Regions from separate parts of the Lysinibacillus sp. NPDC086135 genome, predicted to be linked through region 1. Evidence: riboswitches for the same ligand, from Rfam matches in the RefSeq annotation. Region 1 holds a riboswitch; the other holds the start of a gene.

Evidence for each region. Region 1 has a riboswitch for thiamine pyrophosphate ahead of thiW (energy coupling factor transporter S component ThiW). Riboswitches for the same ligand answer to the same signal wherever they lie in the genome.
Region 2: it holds a riboswitch for thiamine pyrophosphate, as region 1 does, so the genes downstream of both, ACIPKN_RS17760 (ABC transporter substrate-binding protein) here and thiW (energy coupling factor transporter S component ThiW) in region 1, are expected to answer to the same signal.

What each region holds. Positions count from the first base shown of each region.
Region 1 is NZ_JBIVCA010000016.1:47,290-51,509, reverse strand. Features, by position in the region: gene ACIPKN_RS19170 (VWA domain-containing protein) at 1-2,008, shown strand, start outside; gene thiW (energy coupling factor transporter S component ThiW) at 2,145-2,654, opposite strand; TPP riboswitch at 2,772-2,879, opposite strand; gene ACIPKN_RS19160 (MFS transporter) at 2,944-4,140, opposite strand.
Region 2 is NZ_JBIVCA010000014.1:53,424-57,643, reverse strand. Features, by position in the region: gene parC (DNA topoisomerase IV subunit A) at 1-315, shown strand, start outside; gene ACIPKN_RS17765 (TetR/AcrR family transcriptional regulator) at 1,007-1,615, opposite strand; TPP riboswitch at 1,822-1,931, shown strand; gene ACIPKN_RS17760 (ABC transporter substrate-binding protein) at 2,083-3,078, shown strand; gene ACIPKN_RS17755 (thiamine-binding protein) at 3,080-3,370, shown strand; gene ACIPKN_RS17750 (ABC transporter permease) at 3,370-4,140, shown strand; gene ACIPKN_RS17745 (ABC transporter ATP-binding protein) at 4,118-4,220, shown strand, end outside.

The DNA.
Region 1 (4,220 bases):
ATCCATGAAAAGCTTTGTTACACCACAAGTTGCTTATGTTGGTGAGCAGCAGCAGTTAGTCGCTGAAATAAATGCAACTGTAGCAGAACAAGGTGAGCTATTACTATACGAAAACGATAAGCTTATTCACCGTGAAGCAGTGGAACTTACAGAAGGTTCGAATGTATTTTCGTTTAAACATTCAGCAACAGCTGAAGGGCTTGTAAAATATGAGGCACTCGTGCAGGTTGAGCAGGATGCAATTTTTGAAAATAATAAATTAACAAGCGTCACGATGGTGCAAAGTGAGCCACATTTACTAATTGTTAATGGCTATGAAACGGCATCACCAATTGCAGCGGCGCTAGGCAAACAATCAATTGCCTATGATGTTGTAAATGCTAAAAGTCTACCAAATGAACTTTCTAGTTATTTACAATACAATGCCATCATTTTTGATAATGTGCCAGGGCATTTAGTAGGCGAGGCAAAAATGAATGTCATTGAGCAAGCAGTGAAAAATTTCGGTGTCGGTTTTACAATGGTTGGTGGCGAAAATAGCTTTGGTTTAGGTGGCTATTTTAAAACACCAATCGAAACTTTACTACCTGTTGAAATGGAGATTAAAGGTAAGGAGCAATTGCCATCATTAGGGCTAGTTATCGTACTTGACCGCTCGGGAAGTATGTCTGGAGCAAAGCTAGAGCTTGCAAAAGAAGCGGCCGCTCGTTCAGTTGAAATGCTACGAGATGAGGATACGCTCGGGTTTATAGCCTTTGATGATCGACCTTGGGAAATTATTGAGACAGGACCACTTGGCAATAAGGAAGATGCGGTGGATACAATTTTATCTGTAACGCCAGGGGGAGGTACCGAAATATATGGATCACTAGCTAAAGCTTATGAAAATCTAGCTGATTTAAAGCTACAGCGTAAGCATATTATTCTATTAACGGATGGTCAGTCTCAGCCAGGTAACTATGAGGACTTAATTGCACAAGGAAAAGAGAATGGCGTAACCCTATCAACGGTTGCAATTGGTCAGGATGCTGATGCCAACTTACTTGAAGCACTCAGTGAGATGGGCAGTGGGCGTTTCTACGATGTTATTGATGAGCAGACGATCCCCTCCATTTTATCTCGTGAAACTGCCATGATTTCACGCACATATATTGAGGATAACCCATTCTATCCAACTATATTTAATGCGGCTGGCTGGAATACGTTATTTGCGAATGGTGTACCTAAAATGAATGCTTATATTGGTACAACAGCAAAGCAGGGAGCTACTGTTATAGCAGAAAGTGAGAAAGAGGATCCAGTACTAGCAGAATGGCAATATGGCCTTGGCAAAACATTTGCCTTTACTTCTGATTCGACAGGAAAATGGACAGGGGACTGGGCAAGATGGCAAAATTGGGGCACTTTTTGGCAAACGCTTATTTCAAAAATGCTACCAAGTTATAATGATGTTGCCTATGATGTACGTCTAGAATCAGACGGCTCATTTGTCATCACTGATCCAACAAATGAAGCGGCGTTCTTAGATATTGTTGCTGTCAATGAAGCTGGTGAAGAACTTGATACACAACTTGAAACAATTTCAGCATCACAAGTTCGAGCAGTCGTACAAGCAGAACCAGGACTCATCTTCTTCCGCATTGCCGATGAAGATCAGACCATTTACCAGGCAGGCTTAAGTGTACCTTATAGTGCAGAGTATGAATTACGCCCAGTGAATGATAAGTTAATCGAAGCACTAACAAAGCAAACAGGCGGCTCTGTTTTGAAGGAACCGAGCGAGGTATTCCGTGAATTTACTAAAAAAGGTGCAGAACGTCAAAATATTGCGACATGGCTTTTATTAGCAGGGATGTTGCTATTCTTTATTGATATTACCATCCGACGCTTTGGTTGGCGCTTCTTAACTAGGCCGAAGAAAAAAGAACAGCCTGTAGAGAGAACACAGATACAGGAAGATGACACAAATGTTGCCCAGCTATTAAAGGGTATGAAAAAACGATCTTAGTAAGTTAAAACGATGGTTCATTGCTTTATAGTAATGAGCCATCGTTTTTTCCTAAATTGTTCCGATAAATAGATGAAACATTCCGATAAAATCTGAAATTGTTCCGATAAATCACAAATTTATTCCGTTAAATTACTCATCTCACAATATTTTTATCTAAAAAGGATTTACGATTTATAGTATTCTTCCGCAAATTGCTAGCAACGACTATACCTAAGACAGCACCAATAGTACTTGAGGTTAAAAAGGCTGGCATGAAAAATAAAGCAGCAACGGATGTCCCCATTAATAAATGTGCGTAAGGTACTGCGATAAGTGAGGCAATGATACCTGTCCCAAACATTTCACCGACACCTGCAAGCCATTGCTTGCCGCTGTATTTATAGGCAAGAGCTGCACATAGAGCGCCAATAACACTGCCAGGAATAGCTAGTAATGAGCCTGTGCCTGTTAAAATACGAATAATAGCTGTGACAAAGGCGACCATAACAGTAGGCACTGGTCCAAGAATGATAGCACCGATAACATTAATGGCATGCTGGACAGGGTAGGCACGAGCAATTCCCGTTGGTATTGAAACGAAGGTAGAACCAGCTACGGCAATTGCTACTAATATGGCCATGATTGTTAATTTTCGAATTGACATAATTTCCACTCCTTTGAAATGTTAATACCGCCGCAAAAACAGAGAGAATCGCCGCTAAAGCGTCAAAAAGCCGCTTCCTAAAAACAACAGGAAGCGGCCTTGCATCTACAAATAAAAAAGCAAGTGTCGACACTTCCCTCCGCTAGTGTGAACTAGATCAGGTTCAAAGGGTCCGTATATGACCATATACGTCTCAGCCTTTTAAAGACTCCCCTAGTGGTAAGAATTTAATTAATTTTTTCTCTTAATAATGTAGCATACTATTAAAAATAGTCAATAACTTTTCAGACTATTTTGTATCAGGATGCATAAGGTGTGGCGCTTTTTTCATTGTCCAAATAAGGGCAAGGAAGAAGCAAGCCATTAAAATAATAGCCCCGAATATATAAGGACTGTTCATATTCCAATCGAATAATATACCTGCTAAAGCTGGACCAATCATATTACCAAGACTCATATACGCATTGTTCAGACCAGCTGCAAAGCCTTGTTCATTTTCAGCAAGTTTTGAAATCAGTGTGTTGACAGCTGGACGAATCAATGTCGTAGCTGTAGAGAAGATGGTCGCTACAATCAAAATAAGTGCAAATCCAGATGCGAATAATATTAAGAAAATCGAAACGGATGCAATAAATAAATTGACTAACACTACTTTCATTTCGCCGAAGCGATTAAACAGCGGTGTAATAACAAACATCTGTACAACAACACCAAAAGCGCCACCCATAACTAATATAATGGCGATATCAGTAGGTGTGTAATTAAACTTATCTGTAACAAATAATGATAATGTTGTTTGGAAGTTAGCAATCCCGAAAGAGAATACAAGCATGATAATTAGCATGACAAAATAAGGCATTCGGACTGAACGGGCCATCTGCTTTGCAAGATTATCCTGCTTCTGCGCTTTTTTCGCTGCATTCGGTTTTGTAGCAGGCAATAAAAAGAACGATAAAATAGCTGCTAAGATAGCTGCAAACCCAGCGGTATAAAATGGAAAATGCAAACTAACTTTTGAGAGGAATCCACCGATACCTGGTCCGATCATAAAACCAAAGGACATTGCTGCCCCTATCATCCCCATACCTTTTCCTCGTTCCTCATACGTTGTGACGTCTGCCACAAAAGCCATTATAGGAGGTGCCACAAATGCGGAACCAAGGCCACCAAAAAAGCGTGCCAGGAAGAGCATCCACACATCTGTAGAAAGCCCGAAACAAATTTGTGCAAGTCCTGTTACGATAAGACCGAAAATAATGAGATTTTTACGACCGTATTGATCGGAGAGATTCCCAGCAATTGGAGAAAATATGAATTGTGCGAAGGCGAACGTTGCAATCAACATGCCAAGTACTTGTCCTGCGGCACCAAACAATTTTAAATACTCAGGCATGACAGGAATAATAATTCCGATACTCCCCATTGCGATAAACATATTAAACATTAAAATATACAAAGCCGCCTTATTAGACTTCTGCTGGGTCATCGAATACCCCTTTCTTTAATCAAATATACTACAGTCTACCATAAGACTTATACGTTTGCTATTGACTATAAGTCTGAGAT
Region 2 (4,220 bases), on a different contig from region 1:
GCGTATGTTGCGATTGTGACACATCGCGGTGCGGTGAAAAAAATGAATGTTGCCGAAGTAGAGATGACGAGTCGTGCAAAACGCGGCTTAAAAGTGTTAACAGAATTAAAAGCGAACCCACATCGTATCGTGGCTGTAGTAAAGGTTACAGATGAGGAACAGTTAACGATTGAGATGGAAAAAGGTGTGCAAGAGATCCTTGATGTACAAGCATTAACTCGAGCAGATCGCCATTCTAATGGCTCCTTTAAAGTAGATATAGCTACAGACGGTGCCATCTCACATGTCTTTACGGTCAAAAAAGAAGAGAAATAACATGACTAGCCCATGCTCTATAGAGAGCTGGGCTTTTTTTAGCTAATTGAAACCAATAAGTGGGTTCTTTGTCTAACATATATACGGGAGGATTGTATGATGCTTTACATAATGATAAAGTCAGTTGAAATCTGGTTTGATCGATTAATGGAAAGACAATCTTTAAAAAGAAACAGGTACTTTTCTTTCATTTCCTTCAATTTCTTTAGCGTATAGCGATTTTGTTATTATGTAGTACAAAAATGTATCAGTTAATCCTAGAATAAGGAGTAATCCGCTCATATATAAAGGGCGAATACACTCTCCAATGATAATTAATAGCGAAGATACAATCATTGCTCCGTAGGTAGTCAAGCTATTAAAAGCCATATAAATGCTACGAGCGTTTGATGGGGCAAGTTCTCCTATCATTGCCTATTTTATAGGGACATACATCAGTTCACCAATTGTTCCAATAAACAAGGCAACAAAAAGAAACAACACGCTATTTGAAGAAGCAAATACACTAAAACATATAGAGAAGATCAACATTCCTGTAACAAGAGTCCAGCGCTCACTGCACTCAAAGGAAGTAATGGTTTCTTAGGTTCTTGGCCTGTAATAGTGTCAAAAAGGGAATCATCTATTTACCATGTAGATCAAAAATTGAATTTCCTAATTTTATAGAGTATGGGTGTAGGATGGAGAAGGTTTAAGTATTAGAGATAGGTCCGAATAATCTAAGGGCTTGTCTCGTTATATCCTTCCATACCATGTTTGTATATTCATCAATAAACGTTAAACGCATTCCGTTTAAGATGGATAAGTACGACTCAGCAATTAATGAAGGTGATTCTTCATAAAAGTAACCAAGCATTTGCCCAGCTTCAATAACTGGATAAATACAGTCTATAAATAATTTTACAAAATCATCTAGTTCTTTAAAAAGCTTTGGAAATCGATCAGGTCTTGCAAGATCCTGTTGAATTAAACGTAGGTATTCACTTCTCGTTGCAAAAAGTTGCACATGACAATCTATCATTTCCTTAATTACTTCAAGAGGATCACTTTTAAAGTGTTCATCTATTTCAATAAAATATGGTTTGATTTCCTCCAGGGGCTCCAATATTGCCGATTCATAAAGCTCTTCTTTGGAATTAAAATACGTAAATACGGTGCCAAAACTAACTCCTGCTTCCTTTGCTATGTCCGCTACTTTGGTCTCTGCAAAACCATTCTCACTATATAATTTAATTGCGGCGTTTAGAATGGCAAATCTTTTTCTTTTCTTTTTTTCATCATTAGTAAGTCTAGGTTCCATTTAGATTCTCCGTTGAAGGGTTTTGTGTATGTTTACCTAGCACTCCCGAAGATGATTTTTACAAAGAAAAGGACATTGCGGTTATTCAACAAAAGGAATTGAAGGAAGGCATGGAGCTTTAAAATTAAATTAGCAGCGCTTTCGGCAAATAGAGCCTTGTCATTTCCGGATAGATATGGGTATAATAATCACGAAAAGTTCATATGGAAAGAATGTAGGGGGGCTGGTGTTGCCAGCTGAGATTGTGTCCGATAGACACTGACCCTTTGAACCTGATTTGGCTCGTACCAGCGTAGGGAACATCTATTCAAAAAGAAAGTTTTTGATATTGATTGTAAAACGTCTGGGAGGAATCCTGGGCGTTTTTTGTTTTCAGACTTTTGTTGTATACACAGACCGTGAACGCTTTCTTCTGGTAAAGACATTCATTCATGAACATTTCACACTACTTACTTGGAGGATTGAGCATGAAAAAATGGTTATTGGTCCTAATGGCTGCACTTTTCACATTAGTGGGCTGTAGCGAAAAAGAGGCTAAAAAGGATACTAAAGGATTAACAAAAGTATCGGTTGTCCTAGATTGGGCACCGAACACAAATCATACCGGTTTATATGTAGCGGAAAAACTTGGCTTCTTTAAGGAACAGGGCTTAGATGTAGATATAATATTACCAGGCGAAGCGGGAGCAGATCAGCTTGTGGCGTCTGGCAAGGCTCAGTTTGGCGTAAGTTATCAGGAAGGGATTACACAGGCACGTGTGCAAGATGTACCTTTAGTATCGATCGCGGCGATTATTCAACATAATACTTCTGGCTTCGCATCCATTGCATCAAAAGGCATTACTTCACCGAAGGATTTTGAAGGTAAAACATACGGTGGCTGGGGGGCGCCACTTGAAAAGGCAGTACTGCAATCACTAATGCAAACAAAAAATGCAGATATTAATAAATTAGATATTGTCAATGCAGGCGATATAGATTTCTTCACAATGATGAAAAAAGATATTGATTTTGCGTGGATTTATTATGCATGGACAGGTATAGAAGCAGAACTGCGTGGCGAAAAACTGAACATGCTATATTTAACAGATTATAGTGATCAGTTAGATTATTACACACCTGTACTTGCTACAAATGAAAAAATGATTAAAGATAATCCTGAAACGGTAAAAGCATTTGTCGCTGCTACAGCAAAGGGCTATGAATATGCGATAAAACACCCTAATGAAGCGGCAAATATTTTACTAGAAGCAGTACCTGATTTAGATAAAAACCTTGTGCATAAAAGTCAGGAATGGCTAGCAGATAAATATCAAGATGACGCTGCACAATGGGGCGAGCAAAAGCTAGCTATCTGGGAAAATTACGCGAAATGGATGGCGGACAACAAAGTTTTAGAGGGCGAATTTAACGCAAAACAAGCATATACAAACGACTTTTTACCGAAAAAGGAGACAAAGTAACATGGCAAACTCATTAATAAGTGTACAAATTATCCCGAAAACTGAAACATATGAGGATGTGATCCCGTTTGTCGATGCAGCGATTACGGTTATCGACGCATCAGGGGTGAAATATGAAGTTCATCCATTAGAAACGACAATGGAAGGTGAGCTATCGACTTTACTACAAATCATTGAAAAAATGAATGACAAGATGATTGAGCTTGGCGCTATTAATGTCATTACGCAAGTGAAAATTTTATATCAGCCATCTGGTATTACAATGAATACACTAACGGAGAAATACAAGTAATGAGGCAGGCTTTCAAACAAGGAAGGACGATAATTTTTATCGCCTTCCTCTTATTCATATGGGAACTTATTGTCCGTTTTGCAGACGTACCACATTGGCTATTGCCTACACCAAGTGCCATTTTGAAAGAAGGCTTTCAATCGTATAAGACGTTTGTGCCACATGCTATAGCGACTGTTCAATTAGCATTTCTAGGCCTTGCCATTGGAATAGTGTGTGGACTAACGGTTGCTGTGCTATTACATCGTTTTACGTTTGTGCGGGAGCTATTTTATCCTATTCTTATTATGTCACAAAATGTCCCGGTGCTCGTTCTAGCACCGCTCTTAATTATTTGGTTTGGCTTTGGTTTATTGCCAAAGCTCATTATTATTTGTCTGGTGTGCTTTTTCCCGATTGTTATTTCGGCAATGGATGGCTTCCGTCAAACCTCACCTGAGCTGAAACATTATTTTGAAATGATTGGGGCAACTAAATCACAAACCTTTTGGAAACTTGAATGGCCATATGCGTACCCGTCGATTTTTTCAGGCATTAAGATTGCGGCGACGTATAGTGTTATGGGAGCTGTCATTGCAGAATGGTTAGGTGCGAAAATGGGGATTGGCGTCTATATGACATTGGCGCAATCATCATTTCGAACGGATCGCGTGTTTGTAGCGATTTTTGCCATCATTTTTTTAAGTTTACTATTATTTAGTGCTATTCGATTATTAGAAAAACTTGTTGTGAAGGGGAGAGGAATCTATGCTAAGCATTCAAAACATTGATAAATCCTTTAATGCTCTTCCGGTTATTCGCGATTTATCATTTGAGGTCAAGGACGGGGAATTTGTGGCGATTATCGGAC